DNA from 2 places in the Paenibacillus sp. J31R34 genome. Region 2 is predicted to be linked to the other one. Evidence: a T-box and tRNA genes for the amino acid it is inferred to sense, from the RefSeq annotation. Region 2 holds a T-box; the other holds one or more tRNA genes.
What was found. A T-box is a leader RNA that pairs with one kind of tRNA and senses whether it is charged. The one in region 2 lies ahead of AC50YG_RS19395 (valine--tRNA ligase), so its partner is inferred to be a tRNA-Val.

Region 1: it has a tRNA-Val gene. The T-box ahead of AC50YG_RS19395 (valine--tRNA ligase) is inferred to sense a tRNA for this amino acid. The anticodon was not compared.

The regions. Positions count from the first base shown of each region.
Region 1 covers NZ_JBXENU010000003.1:314,192-324,995, forward strand. Annotated here, with positions in the region: gene abc-f (ribosomal protection-like ABC-F family protein) at 1-7, shown strand, start outside; gene AC50YG_RS10760 (LysM peptidoglycan-binding domain-containing protein) at 104-508, shown strand; gene AC50YG_RS10765 (Bax inhibitor-1/YccA family protein) at 704-1,336, shown strand; gene rnhA (ribonuclease H) at 1,593-2,255, shown strand; gene AC50YG_RS10775 (uracil-DNA glycosylase) at 2,283-2,960, shown strand; gene AC50YG_RS10780 (S-layer homology domain-containing protein) at 3,105-4,094, opposite strand; gene AC50YG_RS10785 (YjfB family protein) at 4,283-4,459, opposite strand; gene AC50YG_RS10790 (hypothetical protein) at 5,346-5,489, shown strand; gene AC50YG_RS10795 (YolD-like family protein) at 5,729-5,974, shown strand; gene exlX (expansin ExlX) at 6,198-6,857, shown strand; tRNA gene AC50YG_RS10805 (tRNA-Val) at 7,015-7,087, shown strand; gene AC50YG_RS10810 (ATP-dependent DNA ligase) at 7,210-8,097, opposite strand; gene ku (non-homologous end joining protein Ku) at 8,094-8,936, opposite strand; gene AC50YG_RS10820 (hypothetical protein) at 9,067-9,729, shown strand; gene AC50YG_RS10825 (accessory gene regulator ArgB-like protein) at 9,689-10,237, shown strand; gene AC50YG_RS10830 (cyclic lactone autoinducer peptide) at 10,215-10,337, shown strand; gene AC50YG_RS10835 (DUF3892 domain-containing protein) at 10,649-10,804, shown strand, end outside.
Region 2 covers NZ_JBXENU010000007.1:10,700-21,503, forward strand. Annotated here, with positions in the region: gene AC50YG_RS19395 (valine--tRNA ligase) at 1-925, opposite strand, end outside; T-box leader at 1,001-1,233, opposite strand; gene AC50YG_RS19400 (LysM peptidoglycan-binding domain-containing protein) at 1,548-3,032, opposite strand; gene AC50YG_RS19405 (RluA family pseudouridine synthase) at 3,150-4,118, opposite strand; gene hemL (glutamate-1-semialdehyde 2,1-aminomutase) at 4,179-5,480, opposite strand; gene hemB (porphobilinogen synthase) at 5,484-6,482, opposite strand; gene cobA (uroporphyrinogen-III C-methyltransferase) at 6,600-8,150, opposite strand; gene hemC (hydroxymethylbilane synthase) at 8,153-9,124, opposite strand; gene AC50YG_RS19430 (precorrin-2 dehydrogenase/sirohydrochlorin ferrochelatase family protein) at 9,125-9,769, opposite strand; gene ccsA (cytochrome c biogenesis protein CcsA) at 9,786-10,598, opposite strand; gene hemA (glutamyl-tRNA reductase) at 10,645-10,804, opposite strand, start outside.

The DNA of each region.
Region 1 (10,804 bases), on a different contig from region 2:
AAGCTAACACCCATTCGTCCAATTTTCAAAAATAGTTGTCACCAATGGCGCCCAAAATAATACGCTATATAGACAAATGACTATATCAAACGGAGGTATTATTATGGATCGTGCATTTATTCCTGGTGGTGGCTTTGGTGGTGGGTTCGGTCGTCCTTTCTTTCGTCCGTTCCCGCATCCCTTTTTTCCTAACCGTGTTCTGTTCCCGTTTTTCTTTTTCTCACCATTTTTGTTCCCTTTTATTAGAGAAGGCAGCTCGGACGACATGATATATGCCCAGCACCAGGCTCAGCATGGTGAGACGCTGGCGGCAGTTTGTCACAAATATAATGTCCCTCATGCAATAATGGAGGAAGCCAATCCCCATATTAACCCGGCTCAATTGAATGCAGGAGAAATGGTATACATTCCGCGAATTTCTAATATGATGTGTCAAAAGACATATTCCGAGATGCCGGCTGGCGGCCAGCAAACTCAGCCCATGATGTATCACGGGCAGCATTCCTAATCTTTTCATTTGCAAATGAGAATAAGCCGCCGATCACTGTGATCTGGTGGCTTATTTCTTATATCTGTAAATATTCAGTCGATAAACAGCATAACCTTTTGAAAAGCTATGCTTACATAGAGTGTTATTATTGAGGGAATTGGTGTAAACTAGATAATAGAATAAACTAAATTTACTATTAAAGGAGCTTGTTTTATGTATACGATTCATTCGTCGCAGCTGTTACTGCCGAAAGTTTTTCGGGTCTTATTTCTTTCCCTGATCGTATCGCTTGTCGGCTTCTTGATCGGTCAGGTCGTTCCACCTGTACTAGCTATGCCGCTGTATATTGTGGAAATCGGTTTGCTGATTGCATTGCTCTTTTTACGGAAAAAGAAATCGATCGGCTACACGCTGATGTACAGCTTTATGTTCGTCTCTGGCCTGACGATGTATTTCGTCATTGTTAGCTACATTAGCATCCTTGGCGCTTCGCTGGTATTGCAGGGCCTTGGCGTTGCGATACTCGCTTTTGGCGGCACGGCGCTTTATGCGATTAAGTCGAAGCAGGATTTTTCATTCCTTGGCGGCTTCTTGTTCGCTTCAACCATTGTGCTTGTACTCATGACGCTCGTTGGCTTATTCCTTCCGTTCTCGGGAACGACAGAGCTGATGGTATCCGGCTTCGGCATTTTGATTTTCATCGGTTGGACGCTGTTTGACTTCTCGCGTCTTACTCGCCAAGGCTTTAGCGATGAGGACATTCCAATGATCGTCGTGAGCATTTATCTTGATTTCGTCAATCTGTTTCTGTTTATACTGCGTTTCCTTGGTGCTAGTCGGGACTAAGGAGCTACTCATTAAGGAACTACTCATTAAGGAAGAGCGATCAGCGCTGCTGGTCGCTCTTTTGCAAAATATAAGCATTTATAAGCTTCATACTTATAAATGGGCTTATATCCCACCCGCGAAACGGTAGCTTTGCCGTTAGAGGACGGCTTCAGCCATTTACGCTTGTTTAATTCTGTCGTTCGGGTGGACAGGAGCTGCATTTTTCGATTTAATAGAGGAATGGACGTTTGGTAAAGGTGGTAAGAACACGCTAATGGCGAAATCAAAATATTATGTCGTATGGGTAGGCAAGCAAGCAGGCGTATTCGCAACATGGAAGGAATGCCAGGAGCAGGTGAACGGCGTTCAGGATGCGAAATATAAATCCTTTGAATCCAAGGCGCTGGCGGATACCGCCTTCAAGGAAGGCTGGCGCAGCCACTGGGGCAAGGGGAAGAGCACGACGGGCGGAGCAAGCAGCAGCTCGGGTGGTTTTAAGAAGACGGCTTCCAAGCCGCAGGAGTCCGGAGAAATCGACTATGACAGCATATCTGTAGATGTCGGTACGCGGGGCAATCCGGGTCCGGTGGAATACAAGGGCGTCGATACACAGACGGGCGAAATTTTATTTTATGTCGGACCGATTCCAAATGGGACAAACAATATCGGAGAATTCATCGCTGTTGTGCACGCACTCGCTTATTTGAAGCAGAAGGGCAGCGCGAGAACGGTGTACAGCGACTCTAGGACAGCGCTAAGCTGGCTGCGTAATAAGAAGGTTGCTTCAACGCTCGTAAGAGACGCCTCTACAGCGAAAATTTGGGCACTGACCGATGAAGCGGAGAAATGGCTGAAGACGAACACCTATCCGAACAAGGTGCTCAAATGGAACACCGAGGAATGGGGAGAAATTAAAGCCGATTTTGGACGAAAATAATGTTGTACATAGAGAGGGGACTTCGCGGTGTTTCAGCAGTTGAACAATGATTGGGCAGATAGGCTGCAATCTGAATTTGAACAGCCTTATTTCAAGAAGCTGGAAGCTTTCTTGACGGAGCAATACAGCACGAAAACCGTATATCCGAAGCAGGAGGATGTGTTTAATGCGCTTAACTACACCTCTTATGAAGGAACGCGCGTCGTTATTTTAGGCCAGGACCCTTATCATGGAGTTGGCCAGGCTCATGGCCTGAGCTTTTCCGTGCAGCCGGGAGTAGCTGTGCCAAGGTCGCTCGGCAACATTTACAAGGAGCTTCATGCAGACTTAGGCTGTATCATTCCAACCCATGGCTCGCTGCGGGCGTGGGCTGAGCAGGGGGTATTGCTGCTTAATACGGTGCTGACAGTGGAAGCGGCGGCAGCTAACTCGCATAAGAAAAAGGGCTGGGAAACCTTCACCGACCGCATCATTACCGCGCTTAATGAACGCGAGCGTCCAGTCGTATTCATTTTATGGGGAAATCCCGCGCAGAAGAAGCTGGAGCTCATTGACACGGGCAAGCATAAAATCATTACCTCCGTGCATCCTAGCCCATTGTCAGCTCGTGGCGGATTTTTCGGCAGCAAGCCGTTCTCACAGGCGAATGCTTATTTGCAAGAGCTGGGAGAGCGTGAAATCGATTGGAGCATCCCGGCATTATAGTTCTTCAAGCTAGGCAAGCGCTATGCCCCTGACCGGGCAGCTGGTGCATATTGTAAAAACCAAAAAGCCGCTGAACACGCGTAGTTGCTTACGCGTTGTTCAGCGGCTTTTTCATAATGGCTTTAGTTGGAGTCCGTCATGATATTAGGAAGCGACAGACGTATTGCTGCCCGCAGGAGCAGCAGTGGAGCTGCCTTGAAAGGCAACAGAGGCTGCTGGAAGGACGGGCTTGAATTTGGCATCCACATACGTCGTAACCTGTACTTCTGTAATAACTTGAGGATACATTTGATCTGGTTTAGGCTCCGTGCGCTCTAGCTTAATAGTAGCTTGGTCACCATCAAACGTGATGCCGGAAATTTGAATGCCATATCCTGGGTGAGGCACCGTTGCTGTTACCGTCACTTTATTGACTTCCGCATTAACGGCTGTAACCGTTAGTCTCGCATCCGTGAAGGGGTTATCAGATGGCTCTGGTTGGCTAACAGGTGCTTCATTTTCTTTCATTTTCTTCATAAAAGCAATGCCATCATGCAGCCATGCTGCAGCGTCACCACGTTTGATCGAAGCGGTTGGGTAAAAATTTTGCTTTGCATCGAGCGTTGCGATTTTGCTGAGGAGCAGCTTTTGAATATTGCCCATGAAGTCTGGATTTACATCAGCCTCATCATTAAGCATCACGTACATTTCAATCATCGCATAAGTCACTTTGTGATCAATCGCTTTGAACAAATGCTGAGCGAATTGCTCACGAGTCATCACGTCATTTGCTTTCACATCTTTAGCTACACCCAGATCGTAGAAATGGGCGATGATGAAAGCTTGGGAGTACCATTTGTCATCTTTAATATTCGTATAATAGTCGGCTGCCAGCGGCTGCTTAATAAAACGAATATGATCAAAGTTAAGCTCCAGTCCTTTGACAATCATGGAGATGCCTTCCGCATAAGTCAGATTGCCCTGCGGACGGAAATTTCCGTTTTTGTCACCGGTAATAATGCCCTGCTGCTGGAGCGCTTCAATTTTTTTGGCATTCGGTTCGTTTTTGACATCGTTGAACGCCCAAGCGCTTTGTCCGATTGTCAGCATCATCATGGTCAAGATAAGGGTTAATAGTAGTGGTTTTTTCTTCATTTCCAGTCACCTCTTTATATTTTTTGCTGCCTTATATGATTCCAGACGTTGCTATTTCTTTTATTGTTGCAGAACGAAGCAAAAACAATTCATTTGTTCGCATTTAGGCTAATGAGCAAGCATGTTTTTTCTGTACGGCATGAAAAAAACGGGAAGGATTGACCTTCCCGCTCCACGCTTGCCTGTGACTATACCTTAATATCTAGTAGGCTGCCGACATTTGGATTGACACTGAGCTCCATCATTTTGATAAGCCCTTGCGCCTGCACCTGCATCTGCTCTTGACCCATATCCAGCATGCTAATCGATACGGCCGTGCCGAGTGATGCTTGACTAAGTGACGTTGATAATGCTGCTATATCCATTATTCACCACCTCCACCTTTATTATCGGCAGGCATGGCGGAGGGATGAATACAAGTAGGCAAAAAAAATAACCCGCATCGCTGCGAGTCACAACAATATATGTCGAAAAGAGAGTAACGTCAGTATGCGCCTCGTACCTTAAAAAGAAATGAAACGAAGCTGATTTTTACCTTAATCCTGTTTTTTTATCATTTAGACCGCCAATAACGCATCCTTGAGCAAAAAAAGAACCCGCCGGAAGGCAGGTCGTCAAGGTTATACTATATAAATAGTGGGGGGTCATGTGATTAGTATAGGCAGCCAACCTTAAAATAAAATGAATGCCAACTGATAACAACATTAACATTTAATTTGCCGGCCATCCAGCAGATTTTTTCTGAAAATAGGCAAGGTGAAACGGCCGAAAGCCGTCCTTTGGCATATAGAGAATGGATGGCGAAATCATATCCTTTCCTATATTTCAAAAAAATGGCCCGCTATTCAAGCGGACCCAACTGTATATTAAAAGGGAGTATGTTGCTAGTATGGATTAACCATCTGAAGCCGCACTGAAACGAAGCTGAAAATAAAATAAAAAAAGCTCCCATTGTGTCCGGGAAGCCTTGGCGCTGCATTATTCTTTTTTCTCCTCTTTGACAACGACTTCATCTGGCGCATCAAACGGTACGCGATCTTCATCATAATACATGGGCAAATCACCTCCTGCTTAAAATCAGTATGCACCTGTTTGATTATCTGGGAATGAACGTATTGTAAACGGAAAATTAAAATGAAGGGGTAGCGCCTGTCTTGCGAGGCGAATACCCATTTTGCCCGAAAGCCCAACCCTTTTAAGCGTTTGACCATATGATGCTGTGTACCTTAAAAAAAGGAGATGAGCAACGAAATGGGATATGAAGTAGGAAATGTAGGAGTAGGTCCAGGATACGGTGGCTGCGGAAATAAAGTAGGCGGTGCTTTCACAAGCCCAGGCGCTATTCTAGTACTGTTCATTCTATTGGTCATCATCATTTGCTCCTGTATGTACTAATATAAGTGGCTTAGCTCGATCCTGACCGCATCAGTCATTTCCTTAACCATGCATTTTAAGTTAAAAATAGAGAAGAAGCGTCCCCTTGCCAGGCTTATGGCAGGGGGATGTTTTTTTGCCTAATTTCATAATCTCCATGACAAATGCTTTAAAGAAAGGGTATGATTTAAAGATGGGTTAAAAAAGGCATGGATGACAGCAAAGGTCATGTACTAAAACATAGAATGGAGACGGAGGCAATGGCAAAGAAACCAAAACGCCCGACAAGGGATGAGTTTGAATTAGAGGAACTCGGAGAGCGTCTGGTTGAAGCGTATCAAGAAGGGATTGAGCTGCTTTTTGAGGTGTGGAACTGGGAAGAACCTGTGTCGGGGCTAATTGTGAAAATGGATTCCCGAACGAGGCTGGTGCACGTAGCGAAAGGCGAAGAAATTACCAAAATCCCTTTTATGGATATAATGAAGGTGAATAACAACGCAAGCTAGTCAAAGTGGCGGGTGCTTCTATTTTTTTGGCGAATAAAGTGTGTAATTGTTGGCTAATGTCATCAAAATGCAAGAAAAGAAGTATCAAAAGTGATAGCAAACCTACCTCCTCACCACTTAGAATGGACTCTACTGGAAGATTTAGGGTTTCCAAAATGTGGAGGAGGTTTCAGTCATGAAGAAAAAGCACGGTGCAGTCAAGTTTGGAATCATTTGTCTTGCGATGTTCGTTTTGTACCCTGCGGTGCAGGCATTTGCCGCTTGGAATGATGTGCGGACAAGCTATGCGACTTATACAGGCTCAGGATATTCTGGAGGTGCGGTGCTGCTGGACCCGATTAATCCGAATATGGAAATAACGGCGTTAAATAAGGCCGACATGAATTACAATGGGGTCAAAGCAGCGCTTGCTGGCGCTTATTTGGAGGTTACGGGGCCTAAAGGCAAAACGGTAGTCTATGTCACCGATCTGTACCCAGAAGGCGCTCCGGGAGCGCTGGACTTGTCGCCAAACGCTTTTGCTAAAATTGGGGAAATGTCAGCAGGCACAATTCATATATCGTGGAAAGTTGTGAAAGCACCGATAACTGGCAATTTTTCATATCGGGTGAAGGAAGGCAGCAGCCAGTGGTGGGCGGCGATTCAAGTGCGCAATCATTTTTATCCGGTCATGAAAATGGAGTATAAGAAGGCTGGCGCATGGATCAATCTGGAGAAGATGGACTATAATCATTTTTTGGGCACGAATATGGGTACAAGCCCGCTGCAGGTGCGAATAACTGATATTCGCGGTCAGGCTGTTCTGGATACGATACCCGCGCTTCCGGCAAACGGTACGTCAGGAGCTTATATTGTTCCGGGAAATGTCCAATTCCCAAGCTGAAATTAAAAGTAGGTTGAAAATAATAGGGAAAATAAAAAGCTTCATTCTCCGATTTGTAGGAGGACGAAGCTTTTTGTTTGAAATCCCAAAAAAGTAGTAGTAAAATGGTTGACTTTTCCGCCCGAACTTGGTATATTAATAAACGTCGCTAATATACGATCTGTTAGCTCAGCTGGGAGAGCACTATCTTGACAGGGTAGGGGTCAGTGGTTCGAGCCCACTACAGATCATACAATTAAAAATCCTGAAATCCTTTATATAAGGGTTTCAGGATTTTTTTGCGTACTGTCAGTGAAAAGCGGATGGGGACAAACCGGCTTGAGCATCCACGGGCTTGAACTTATTGCCTTTTTCATTCGCCATCTCCAAACCCAAGTAATCTAGGTTGTCTTAATAGGCCGGATTCCGTAAATTCGAGCGCACTTACCCGGCAGTTGAAGGGAGAAGCAATCCAAACGACGTCAGATTTTTTCATGCCATTAGAAAGGTCGGGGAAAGGGCATTCACCCGGATGCTCCATCATAAATTGCTTCAGTACCTGCTTAGAGGCATTGTCCAGCCCTGACACATGCCCGATGTATCTGCCTTCATATCGTAGGACCAGGCTTGATACCTGTCCGTCACGCTGTTTAATGCCGACGACGTCTGCAACTAACCGGACTTCTTTTCGCTTTTTAAACCAATATTGATGTTTCTTTCCTTCCATATATGGGCCATCTAATCTTTTTGAGATAATTCCTTCCCATTCACGATCATTAAGCCATTTCCAAAGCTGCTGTCCATCGAAGTGCAAATCAGTTACAAATAGACGTGGCGTTTTCTTAGGGAAGGAAGCTTGTAACTTCTCAAAACGTTGTTTAAAAGGGAGCTTTCGTATATCCTCACCATTTGAGTTGAGCATGTCAAACATTACAAATATAAGGCCATCCTCATGGGCTCGTTTTCGGACCCCGAGCTTGGCTCTTTGAAAGTTTGGGCGTATACCATCAAAATAAGCGATCTCGCCATCCAAAATGCAAGGCCCTACACGTATGGGTTCTAATAAGGACACGATTTCTGGAAAAGTGTGATTACGCGGCTCTAAACGCCGCCCAAACAGTTCTACCCCTCCTTTTCCGTCTAAACGAACCAAAGTACGAACGCCATCCCATTTTATCTGATAGCACCATTCAGGGCCGCTCGGTATATCAGGAGATGTTATAGGAGCCATAGGAACGGCAGGAAGCTGCAATTGCATCATGATGCAGTTCCTTTTGCTTTGGAGGCGCGTTTTTTCTTAGGAGCCGGCGCAGGCGGTGTCGCGCTCTTTGTTGCATCCAAGCTGGCCTGCAGCGCGGCCATCAAATCAATGACATTGGTTCGTCCTGAAGCTGCTGGAGCGGATACAACGTCAACACTTTGACCGGCTATTTTTTGCTGTATCAGCTCGGTAAGCGCGATGCGGTAGTCATCCGTATATTTAGCAGCGTCAAAGGGCTCGCTGAGCTGCTCAATCAGCAACTTAGCCATATCGAGTTCCTTTTCATTCACAGCTGTTTGTGCGGGTAGGCTTGGAACCTGGCTGATAGCACGAATTTCATCGGGAAAGAACATCGTCTCCAAACACAAGCAGTTCCCGACTACCCGAACCGCTGCAAGACTGTCTTTGGAGCGAATAGATATTTTGGCTATACCTATTTTGCCTGTTTGTCGAATCGCCTCTAGCAGCAGGCTATACGCGCCAGCGCCCGCCATGTCGGGAGAAAGGTAATATGCTTTTTGATAATAAACGGGATCAATTTCAGCGAGGTCTACAAAATCTAAAATCTGTATGGTCTTGGCGGAATTTGGCTTGATTGCCTCCAACTCTTCCTCTTTAACAATCACATATTTATCTTTTTCATACTCGAAACCCTTCACAATTTCGTCAGGGCCAATTTCCTTATTACAATGGCGACATGTTTTCGCATAATTAATTGGCATGCCACAATCCTTGTGTAAGCTGCGAAATGATATGTCCCTATCCTCCGTGGCCGAGTGCATTTTAACGGGGACATGAACCAACCCGAAGCTAATTGCGCCTTTCCAGACGGTATGCATATATAACACTCCTTGTTGTTTTAATTTAGAGTGTACATTTACTGGGAAGCTATTCATTTAGCATCAAATTCTGTATTGCATTCAGCATGTCCCCATGCAATGATGGATTAAAAGATAAAGGGAGAAAATAATGATAGAGTTTGTATTATTTATGCTTTTTTCAATTATCGAGGGTTTTGGCATTCTCTTTCTGATGCTAAAGATTTACAGTCATGATACTTCCAGCTTTTACTCTGCTTTTATCGTCATAACGCTATCGAGCCTGCAGAGTTATTTTTTGAGGGAGGAGCTTTCGCTTGAAAGTATAGTTCCAGTCATTAATATTTTCATATTCGTAATATTCCTGAGTGTTATTAAAAAGATTCCGTTTTTTGCATCGTTGATTATTACCGGATTGGGCTATTTTATTTTTGCCATGATTCAGGGCGCAATTGTAAACACATTTCCGTTCTTTTCATTAGCAGAGATAAAAGCACAGCCATATATGGGATATTTGCTACAGATGTTCACAGCCTGTATTAATTTATCTATAGCTTGGTGCTTAAACAGGCTTAGAATAGGTTTTGTGGAGGAAATTTCTGAGAAAATGCGCTTTCCGCATGAACGGCGTGTAGTCGGAGGTTTTATAATTGCGATCTTAATAGGATTTGGTTTCATCCTGCATCAGCGCAGCGAGATTCTTAATATCGTTTATTATTTTGCAACTGCGTTATTTTTCTTTGTTTATTCGTACCTGAAGGAGGTCAGGTCCAATGTTGGAAACTTTTTCGAGAAGACTGGCAATAAGCATTAAGACCATTGTTCCAGAGCATCCAGCTTCGGAAGCGCGACTCCAGTACGCTTTGTCATTAATCTTAAACGCTCTATTTATTATTTCAGGGGCGCTGCTCATAGCGTTATTCACAGGCAAGCTGGGCGGTGTATTAGCGGCTCTTATCTCGTTTGCTGTACTTAGGCAGGCATCGGGAGGGTTACATCTTAAATCGGGAACGATGTGTGTCGTGGTATCGATTGGGGTGGCGACGGCGCTGTCATTCACCCCAACATTTTCGAGTGGAACGCTGTTGGTAATCAATTCAATTAATCTGCTGCTTGCACTGTTATTCGCACCGTCAGACATCGAGAAACAGTCGCGTATTTCTAGGCGCTTCTACCCGTTACTAAAACTGATATCAGCTGTAATTATATGTAGCAATTTATGGATAGAATCGTCTATAATTGCAATAACATTGTTAGTGCAGTGCGTTACGTTAATTCTGGCTAAGGTGGTGAGTACTCATGCTAAAAAATCTAGTATATAAATTGGCTACATTACTGGACGGAGCGGCTGTTCTTTCAGTAAGAACAGCAAGCTTTCTTTACGTCAATCAACCAGAGACACCGAAAGAGCTTTTGAAATAGTGGCGAACACAAGTGCACACAAAAGAAACCCTTGATAAAATACTATTTTTGAAGTGAATGAATATTAGGCGGTAATGTATTACCTAACTAAGCAGCCAGTTGTCGATGTCTAATCGATGACTGGCTCTTTCCTCAATGGTTTAAATGCGATATGGTTAGAAAATTGAAGGTAATTCAAGACTGTCTGCTTCAAGTTTTTTCTGCGTATAATCCATCCCGCATAGAATTCTCAAAAGCTACGCATCCTATCGATTGAATGCCGAGTGGCGAGCGGTAATTGCCGCTCACAATACGAAGGAGGCGAGCTTGATATGAGCGCGAACGAATGGAGCAATGGGGAAAGAGAGCAAATTGTAGCGGTACAGAAAAATGGTGACGGGGATCTGACGAGCTTTAAAACGTCATCGGGCCGTGTACTGGATTACCAGACGGCGCTGCAAGAGGTGCAGGCAGGGCAAATCGCTGGC
Region 2 (10,804 bases):
TCTTGCCGGACTCGTCCATAACGATAATTTGCGGCAGATCATGACGAAGGCCTACCTCGAAGTCATTCGGATCATGAGCTGGCGTAATTTTCACAGCCCCGGAGCCAAATTCCTTGTCTACGTATTCGTCTCCAATAATCGGAATTTCGCGTCCAATGACCGGCAATACGATCATTTGACCAATCAGGTGCTGGTAACGCTCATCTTCAGGATGAACAGCAACCGCACTATCGCCCAGCATCGTTTCCGGACGCGTTGTCGCAACCGTAATATGTCCTGAGCCGTCCTTCAGCGGATATTGCAAATGGTATAAGTGACCGTTCAGCTCTTTATGCTCAACCTCAATATCAGACAAAGCGGTTCTCGCAGCCGGGTCCCAGTTGATGATTTTTTTGCCGCGGTAAATGAGGCCCTTCTTGTACAGCTGTACAAATACCTCGCGAACAGCCTTAGACAGCCCCTCGTCAAGCGTGAAGCGTTCGCGCGAATAATCGAGCGACAGCCCCATTTTTGCCCATTGGCCGCGAATCGTCCCAGCGTATTGCTCCTTCCAATCCCATACCTGCTCCAAAAAAGCCTCGCGTCCGAGATCGTAGCGGGATTGTCCTTGCTCGCGCAGCTTCTGCTCCACTTTCGTCTGTGTTGCAATGCCTGCATGGTCCGTTCCCGGCAACCACAGAGCATCAAAGCCCTGCATCCGCTTAAAGCGAATGAGAATATCCTGCAAGGTGAAATCGAGCGCATGCCCAATGTGCAAAACTCCCGTTACATTCGGCGGGGGAATAACGATCGTATAGGTCTCGGCCTCTGGGCGCTTGCCCGCTTCAAAAAATTTTCCATCCATCCAGAAGTCATACCACTTCAGTTCAGCGGCTTTTGGGTCGTAGGTCGTCGGCATCGCCGGCGTCGTTTGATTTTCAGACATAAGCTCCATCCTCCACATATCGCATAATGGCATCCATACATAATTTTGAATACAAAAAAACCTTCCGCCCTTATAGCAAAGGACGAAAGGTTAGCTTCCGTGGTACCACCTTTGTTCCGCGCGTCTTGCTGCTGCACGGCACTCAAACAGATAACGGCTGTGGCCGGCTTGAATTAACGAATAGCAATTCGTTTGATTCAAGCAACTCCAGGGCGACTTGTACGAGTAAAATCCTGCGGAACTCTCAGCACTAACGGCTCCGCTCTCTGAAGGCTTGGCTGCGTACTCTTCCCCTTCAACGTCGTTCGTTGACTTTAAGACATATTTATCTAATGATACACTCTTTGTGAGAAAAAGTCAAACCACAGGGCTCGTACAAATCATTATATGTCATGCTGTATGCCAAGGTGAAACGGCTCTAGCCGTCCTTTCGCGGCGCGGCGCGTTTCAGTCCGAGAAATATTAGAGAGGGGATGGAGAAATCAGATCCTTTCCTATATTTCAAGCGTAAACGGCTGCCATCGTCCTCTGGCGGCAAAGCTGCCGTTTCGAGGGTGGAATATAAAAAGAGCTTTGACCGCTATTTCGCTGATCAAAGCTCCTTCTGTCAAACTTCCTGCCGCTACGGAATATAAAGCAGCTGTCCTTCCTCCACCGCCGACTCATTCAAGCCGTTGTACAGCAAAATCTCCCGCGGGTTCAAGCTGTAGCGCACCGCAATTGAATCAAGCGTCTCGTCGCGCTGCACGATGCATACCCGGATTTTACGGAATTCCCGCTCATCGGATTGCTTCAAAAACAAATTGCGCCACTCGATTTCATCGCCTGCGGGCTGCTGCGCCTTCGTCTGCTCCAGCGCATACTCCGCCGCCTCCTGCTCCGCAGCTTGCCGCGCCAATTGCTCGCGCTTGCTCGTTTGCAGCAGCGTCACAAGCCCCACGCCTGATGCAGGGGATGCCGCTGCTTCCGGCGCCTTGCTGCCAAATGCTATTCGCATCTCCTGCTTCTCTGGCTCTGCTTGCGGCTCCGCACTTGCTTCCTCCGCCTCCTGCCACTGGCTTAAACGCTCCAGCTCGCTATCCTGCCACGGAGATGCATCGTAGCTGTTCTGCTCTGCTGCCGCGGGGATGTAAGGCTCCTCTGGCTGTTGCGGTTGTCCCCCCGGGCTCCATTCAAAATCCTCCGCTTGCTGATAGGCAGAAGCTCCCTGCTGCCTCTCCTGCGCGATACCATGACCCAGCCCAGTTACGGCTGGCTGCTGCGCATAAGCAGGCGCCGAATTATAATTTGCGTTAAAGCTCGGCTGCGACCCGGAATGATCCTGCTCCTGAAACCACTCGGCTGCCGACCAGCCTGCATCACGCGGCGAAGGCGAAATCGTAACCCCAGCCTCCGGCCCTTCTGCTTCCTCGCGTTCATCAGCCTCTTCATACACCCGCTCATTATAAGCATTGTAAGCTTCAATCTCGGAATCAGACTCGTCGAACGCTTGATCCCCATTAAACGCTTGAGCTTCTTCCTGCTCACCTCTTAAGGGCAGTTGCCTTTCCTGTCCAGCAAAATAAGGCTCAGCTTGCGCTCCCAAAGCAACCTGGGCAGCCTCAGCAGCCTCGTGAGCCGCAAAGGGTTCGCCACCACTCCGCCGAAGCTCCTCTTCCAGCGAAGCCTGACTCGTATCTATACGATCATGGATGACGGTGAATGGCTCCTCGCGCCACGCTTCCTCCGGCTCCTGCTGCGGCTCCACGAGAATGCCGCGAAGCGACAGCACCCCGGTAATGTTAAGCGTTCGCGATGATAGCAAATCGACATCGAAATTATCAATTTCCACCGTCACATCGTCCAGCCGTGAAATCCGGTTCAACGGCATTGTAATTTCGACGGGGATGAAATGCTCCAGTGCCTGAAGCGGAGCGGCTTCATTCGTACTGCGATATACTCCGCTTAGCAGCAGCTGGCCTTTCAATACTGCGTGCTCCCCCTGCTCAACAACCTGAATGCGAGGCACAAGCTCAATTTCTTCCAGCTCATCGATATCGGCAACTTCATCCGACAGATGCACGCGTTCATACACGTCAAAGCGCAAGCCTTTCGTTTGATCCGTCACGCTCAAGTCCTCCCTCCCTATACTGACCCATTTAGACAATGCTTGGGCTAAAAATGCTACTCTCACTAATTATCTATATGGGCTAAGGGGGGAGAGCATGACTATCTTTTGCAGTAGCTACAATTTAGCTCGCAATTCAGCAAGCCAATCGGGCTCCGGGGCTGCAACTTCCACAGGCAAATCCGTCCACGGATGGGCAAAAAGAAGTCGCTCGCCATGCAGCGCCTGCGTCTTCAGCAGTTGCACAGAGCCTCCATAAAGCGCATCGCCAAGCAGCGGATGGCCCAAGTGGCTCATATGGACGCGAATTTGATGCGTTCGTCCCGTCTCCAGCTGCAAACGGACAAGCGTAGCCGCTGCATAGTTTTCGGCCGCTTCATAGTGGGTTACAGCGGAATCGCCGCCCGGCGCAACACGTCTTCTGGAGCGATGATGGCGATCCTTGCCAATCGGAGCATCAACGGTGCCCGCGGCCGGGCGCAGCCGCCCCTGGACAAACGCAATATAGCGGCGGTCGATCGCCTTGCGGCGCATCGCTTCGTCCAGCTTCCACTGGGCGAAATCATTTTTGGAATAAAGGACAGGACCCGATGTATCATCATCGAGACGGTGGATGTGGCGGACAGGCAGCGGATCTCCCTGCAGCAGCATATGGCGCGCCGCCGCTTCATCCAGCGTTCCCGCCTGATTGGTGCCTGTGCCATGCACAGCCATACCTGCCTCCTTATAAAGTACGAGGCAAAAGTCATCCTCGAAAAGAACAACAGGACGGGCACTGCCTTGCGACAGCTTCGCATGACGATACAATGGATCGCTAAGCAGATCGGCGGCGGGAAACGCGAGCAGCCGAATATGCTGCCCATCAAAACGGATGCCGCCGATGGAGAACAGCCGATTAATCCATTTTTCTGGAAAAAGAGAACGGGCCAGCAGCCACTGCCGCACTTGATGCGGATGACTGCCGGCCTCTAATGTTCCGGTGCGTTCTCCAGGTTGCCCGTCGTTATTTGGTGCAGACCATGAGCCTTCTGACAGCTCCTGCCAATCCAGCTCAAGCCACTCCCCCGCCCGCTTATAGTGAAGCATTGGCATGGAATGAAACCTCCTATTTTCGAATGCAATCGCCTAGATGGCTGCTTGCTAGAACTACAATCTGCTCAAAGCAGCCGCGTTGGCAGCAATCGTTGCATCAATATCTTCATCGGTATGGACAGCCGATACGAACATGCCTTCAAACTGCGAGGGAGCGACGCTCACGCCAAGCTCCAGCATAGCGGCAAAATACACCTTGAAGCGCTCTAAATCTGCTGTTTTGGCTGTATCGTAATTGATGACATGCGTTTCGGTGAAAAACGGGCATACCATCGAGCCGACACGATTGATCGTCGAAGCAATGCCAGCCGCCTTCGCATTCGCTTCAAAGCCGCGCTGTAACCGGACCGCTTGGCGCTCCAGCAGCTCATATGTCTCCGGCGTCAGCAGCTTGAGCGTCGTATAACCAGCAGCCATCGCCAGCGGATTGCCTGACAACGTGCCCGCCTGATAAATCGGACCACTCGGCGCCATAAGCTCCATCAGATCGCGTCTGCCGCCATAAGCGCCGACCGGCAATCCGCCCCCGATCACCTTTCCAAAGCATGTGATATCTGGCTTAATGCCATACAAACCTTGCGCACTGCTGTAGTGAACGCGGAAACCGGTCATTACTTCATCAAAAATAAGCAGGCTGCCGTATTGCTCCGTTATATCGCGCAGGCCTTGCAGAAATCCCGGAAGCGGCGGGACTACGCCCATGTTGCCGGCAATCGGCTCGACGATGACGCAGGCAATTTCCTCGCCGTATTTTTCAAATACGAGCTTCATCGACTCGATATCATTGTATGGCACGGTAATCGTCTGCGAGGCAATGCTTTCTGGAACGCCAGGACTATCGGGCAAGCCAAGCGTCGCCACACCGGAACCCGCTTTAATGAGCAAGCTGTCGGCATGACCGTGATAAGAGCCTTCAAATTTGACGATTTTGCTGCGCTTCGTAAACCCGCGTGCGAGACGCAAAGCGCTCATCGTCGCTTCTGTGCCGGAGTTGACCATCCGGACCACATCAACCGAAGGCACGCGCTCGCACACCAGCTCCGCCATAAGCGTCTCCAGTTCTGTTGGCGCCCCAAAGCTGGTGCCTTTTTCTGCGGTACGCTTGATCGCTTCAACGACTTCAGGATGCGCATGGCCCATAATGAGCGGTCCCCATGAAGCGACGTAATCGATATAGCTGTTGCCGTCGATATCAAATACGCGGCTGCCTTGGCCCCGCTCCATATAAACCGGGTTCAATCCTACGGATTTAAAAGCGCGAACCGGACTGTTCACACCGCCAGGAATGACTTGCTTGGCCCGTGCGAATGCCTCGCGTGAGCGTGTATCACTTCTGCCTGTAGATGAATGATTCATCGACTATTCAGCCCCTTTCAACCAACGTGCCGCATCCTTCGCATGGTACGTAATCAAAATGTCCGCACCAGCGCGCTTCATTCCGGTCAGCGTCTCCAATACGACGGCGCGCTCGTCAATCCAGCCATTTGCCGCTGCCGCTTTTACCATCGCATATTCGCCGCTCACATTGTACGCCGCCACCGGCAGGTCAAAATGCTCCTTCAGCAGGCGAATAACGTCCATATACGCAAGCGCTGGCTTAACCATCAGCATATCCGCGCCTTCAATGACGTCGGACTCCGCTTCCCGCAGCGCCTCGCGCGCATTGGCAGGGTCCATCTGATACGTCTTGCGGTCGCCGAATTGCGGTGTTGAATGCGCCGCTTCACGGAACGGGCCATAAAAAGCAGAAGCATATTTGACCGAATAAGACAAAATCGGAATATGTGTAAAGCCCGCTTCGTCTAAACCTTCGCGAATAGCGCCCACGAAGCCGTCCATCATATTGGATGGAGCGATCATATCCGCGCCTGCCTCAGCTTGGGAAACTGCTGTACGAACGAGCTGTGTCAGCGAAGCATCATTATCAACCTCTGCGTTGCCTGTACGCTCATGCACATGGATTAGGCCACAATGACCGTGATCTGTAAATTGGCATAAGCAAGTATCTGCTACAACGAGCAGCTCAGGCGCCCAGCCCTTTACAGCACGAATTGCCTCTTGCACAATACCATCAGGAGCAAATGCGGAAGTGCCTTCGCTATCTTTGTCAGCAGGAACGCCAAACAGCATGACGGATGGAATACCCAGAGCCGCAACTTCCCTGATTTCCTCTTCCAAGCGGTCTAATGAAAAATGATAAACGCCCGGCATCGATGTGATTTCTTCCTTCACGTTCGTGCCCACCGTTACAAATATAGGATAAATAAAATCATTAACAGAAAGCGCCGTTTCCCTCACCATGCTGCGAAGAGCGGCGGATTGCCGCAATCTCCGATGTCTTACGACAGGAAATGCCATCTTCCATTCCTCCTCCAACTGTTTTGTGAGGCTTGTGCCCTGCCAATTACGGCTAGCATTTGCCTCATTTGTTAGCTACACCAAGTATTTGCCCATCTATATTTTTAAAATAATGCCTTATGCCCGTTCCGCGCTGCGGTACTTAATCATTGCATCGATTAGCGAAGGTATCGTCGCCTGCTCGGCCTCAGCGGCTACACGCAAGCCCGCTTCTTTCATGGTAGCCGATGTCAGCGGTCCAATGCTGATCGCCGGAATGTCCAAAATCGCCTGCACAGGATCACTAATGCCGCTGCGGCGCAGCTTCTCCAGCAGGTTCGTCACCGTCGAAGAGCTGGTGAACGTAATCATGTGAATCTGCTTCTCGTCGATCCATTCCAGCACCTGATCATCCTGCGTATCGGCAAGCACGGTTTCGTATACGTCAATTTCCGTTGGCAGCAGTCCCTTGGCTGCCAATTCGCGCGGCAGCACCTCGCGAGCCAAATCACCTCGCGGCAGCAGTACCCGCTCGCCAGCTTGCAGCTCTCCTGCAAGCTGCTCCAGCAGCCCTTCAGCCTGAAACTTTGCCGGCAGCAGCTCGACAGTCAGCCCGCGATTTTCCAGCGCTTCGGCTGTCCTTGGGCCAACGGCGGCAATTCTCGCCTTATGGAAGCGCCGGATATCGATGCCGAACCGCCGCAGCCAACGATAGAAATAGTCCACGCCATTTACGCTCGTGAACATCAGCCAGCCATATTGCTCCGCTTCCGAAAGCGCAGCACGCAGTGTAGCGACCGCTGCGGCCTCCTGAGGCTCGCGGATATCAATGACAGGATATTCGCATGGTTCGCCGCCCAGCTCATCTACAAGGTCAGCCAGCTCGCTTGCCTGTGCTCTCGCTCTCGTCACCAGCACGCGCGTGCCAAACAGTGGCTTGCTTTCGTACCACTGCAATTGCTCGCGCTGCAGCACGACATCGCCAACGACAATGACAGCCGGCGGCTGAAAATTAGCCTCCCGCACAATTTGCTCGATCGTAGCAAGCGTGCCGACAACCGTCTGCTGCTCGACTCTCGTTCCCCAGCGCACCAGCGCAACTGGCGTCGTGCCAGGCTTGCCATGTTTCATGAGCTGATCGGCAATATAGCCAATCTTGGCTACGCCCATCAGGAAAATAAGCGTTCCCGTAGCATTCGTTACCTTGTCCCAATATATCGAGCGATCCAGCTTATCAGGGCTTTCATGTCCCGTTATGATCGAGAGCGAGGACGCAAAATCGCGATGCGTCACCGGAATGCCAGCGTAGGCAGGGACAGCAATCGCAGAAGTAATGCCCGGCACGATTTCAAAGCTTATGCCGTTTTCCTTAAGCAGTCCCGCTTCCTCGCCTACGCGGCCAAAAATCGTCGGATCGCCGCCCTTAAGCCGCGTCACTACCTTGCCTTGCAAAGCAAGGTCCACAAGCAGCTGGTTAATTTCCTCCTGCTTCATCGTGTGGCGATCGGGAAGCTTGCCTACGTATACTTTCTCGGCGCCCGGCTTCATATGCGCAAGCAGTCTTGGGCTTGCCAAGCGGTCGTAGACGACAACATCGCTTTTCTTCAGATATTCCAAGCCGCGAAGCGTAATCAGCTTGGCGTCACCCGGACCCGCGCCAACCAAATAAACGATACCTTTCCCCATCATGGCTATCCCCCGATTTCCGCTAATATGCGGTCCGCTCCTCTTGCTATGAGCGCTGCGGCCACTTCCTTGCCCAGCACCTCTGGATCGCTGCCTGTCTTGATTTCCTTCAGCAGCACTTCCCCATCCGCTGACCCTACAATTCCCGTTAGCGCAAGCTCAGCGCCTTCCAGCGTACCGTCTGCACCTTTACGCACAACCGCATGCGCTCCAATCGGAATTTGGCAGCCGCCATTAAGCGCGCCAAGAAAGCTCCGCTCGGCCCGAACGGCATAAGCGGTTTCGGCGTCATTAAATAAATCAAGCAGCTCGCGAATCTGCCCGTCATTCCCTCGGCATTCAATACCAAGCGCGCCTTGCCCAACAGCTGGCACCGATACATCCTCCTGTAAAAAGGCAGATATGCGGTTTTCCCAGCCCATTCTGCTGAGACCGGCGGCTGCAAGCACGATCGCATCGAACCCTTCCGTTTCCAGCTTACGAATACGGGAATCAATGTTGCCTCTAATGGATTCTACAACTAGGTCAGGGCGCAGGTTTTTGAGCTGGGATGAGCGGCGCAGGCTGCTTGTTCCAACTTTTGCGCCTTGCGGCAAAGCAGCGAGACTGTCCCCCTGCTTCATAATGAGGCAATCGCGCGGATCAACGCGCTTCGGAATCGCCCCGTTCACTAACCCCTCAGGCAGCTCATATGGCATGTCCTTCATGCTGTGGACCGCCATATCGATTTCGCCATCCAGCAGCGCTTGCTCGATTTCCTTTACGAACAATCCTTTTCCGCCAACCTTCGATAAAGTCACATCGAGAATTTGATCACCTTTTGTGACGATTTTTCGAATTTCAAACGAATAGTCGAAGCCATGCTGCTCACTGATTCGTTTAAGCTCGTCAATCACTTGTCCCGTTTGCGTAAGCGCCAGTGCGCTTTGACGGGTTCCTACGGTAATGGTACGCTTTTCCTTATTGTTTGCTGCCATTTATGTATTCCTCCTGTCAGTTGCTGCGATGAGCCGCTCAATCCAGGCGTCTATATCGCCGTCTTCCTCGCCTTGCCATGGCGCTTCGTGCGCCGCAAGCTTCAGCACCTCGCGTCGCAGCCTGTGATCGCCAATTGTGAGCTTCACCCGCTCACGAAGCTCCTTCAGCCTAGCTGTACTGCCTATATATTCCGAACCATACTGCTGCGCCAGCTCCTCCCGAATACGCGAGGATAACGCCGGGCTCGCTCCTGATGCAGACACGGCAACGACCAGCTCGCCGCGCCTCACAACCGACGGATTAATAAAAGTTCCTGCCCCGGCCTCATCTGCACGATTAACCCAGATGCCTGCTTGCTCGCCATCCAGCGCAATTTGGCGATTCAGTTCCGCCTGATCCGTAGCGGCAAAAAGAAGCCGCGCCGCCTTCGCATCCTCGCTCGCATAAGCTCTCGCTTTCGCCTCGATATGACCGGCACTCGCAAGCTCCTCTAGCTGCGGGGTAAAAACAAGCGCAATAACTGTCACCTGATCGGCTCCCGCCTCAAGCAGCCCCAGCACCTTGCGCTCGGCAATCGGGCCGCCACCAACAACGATGCAGCGGCTTCCTTGAAGCTTTAGCATTACCGGATAGTAGCCGTTCATAAACATCACCTAACTTCTAATGAAAATTAGATACGTAGCTTGCCAGCAAATTGAGAACTAGAAAGCTGAACGCCACAATATGCAGCTTCGCAAGCTGCGTACTCGTGCGATTAAGCAACGACCGGTTTACTACAAAAATAATATATACAATCAGAGCGAGGAAGGAAGTGATCACTTTCCAATCCAGCAGCAGCATCGAACGTCCCTCAATAAGCAGCAGCGTCACTGCAAGAGACAGCGACAAAGCAAGCAGTGGAACACCGATAATGACAGCGCGATCAGAATATCTTTCAATTTTATCAAGGCTTGGCAGCCTTCTCACATATTTGGACCAGCGTTTCTCCCTCAGCTCCCGATGCAGAAAAATGTACATCCCGGCGAAAATAACGCCTATGGTCAATGACACGTAGGAAACGAGCACAAGGCTAATATGCACAATCAGCAGCTCTCTTGCTGTTGTAGAAATCGCAAACATCGCCTCATTGCCTGGCTTGCTGTAAAGATTAAGGGCCAGCACGGAAAAACCAACGACGTTTACAAGAAACACAATAAACTCTATTTTGAAGAACCGGCTAATTACAAGCGATATAGAGACCAAGAGCCAGCAAAACCCCAGCCAATATTCAAAGGTTGATATCGTCGCCACTTCAAAGTGCGACACGATTCGCGAAATCAAAAATAACGTCTGTAAAATCCATACAAAAATAAGTAGCCCTGTACCCATCCGTTTCGCTCTCCGGCTTGCGTCCATAAAATCGGAGAAATAAAACAGAAGGCTCAGGGCGTATACATAAAGTATCGCGTCATACAACCAGTTTAGCGTTGCCATAAATGCCTCCACATCGCCGCCCTATGCGTCTGTCAAGAGCGTGCTTCTACCGAAGGGCAGAAGCCAATGCTGCCGTAGCTGCAGGTGATTGCACATTTTTCATTTTTGCTGCAGCCGCCTCGGCAGCTTCCGCTTTAAGCTCAGCTTGCTGCGACTTGTCCAATTGCTCTTCCAATGCAAAAAGCTTTACAAACATGTCCATCGCC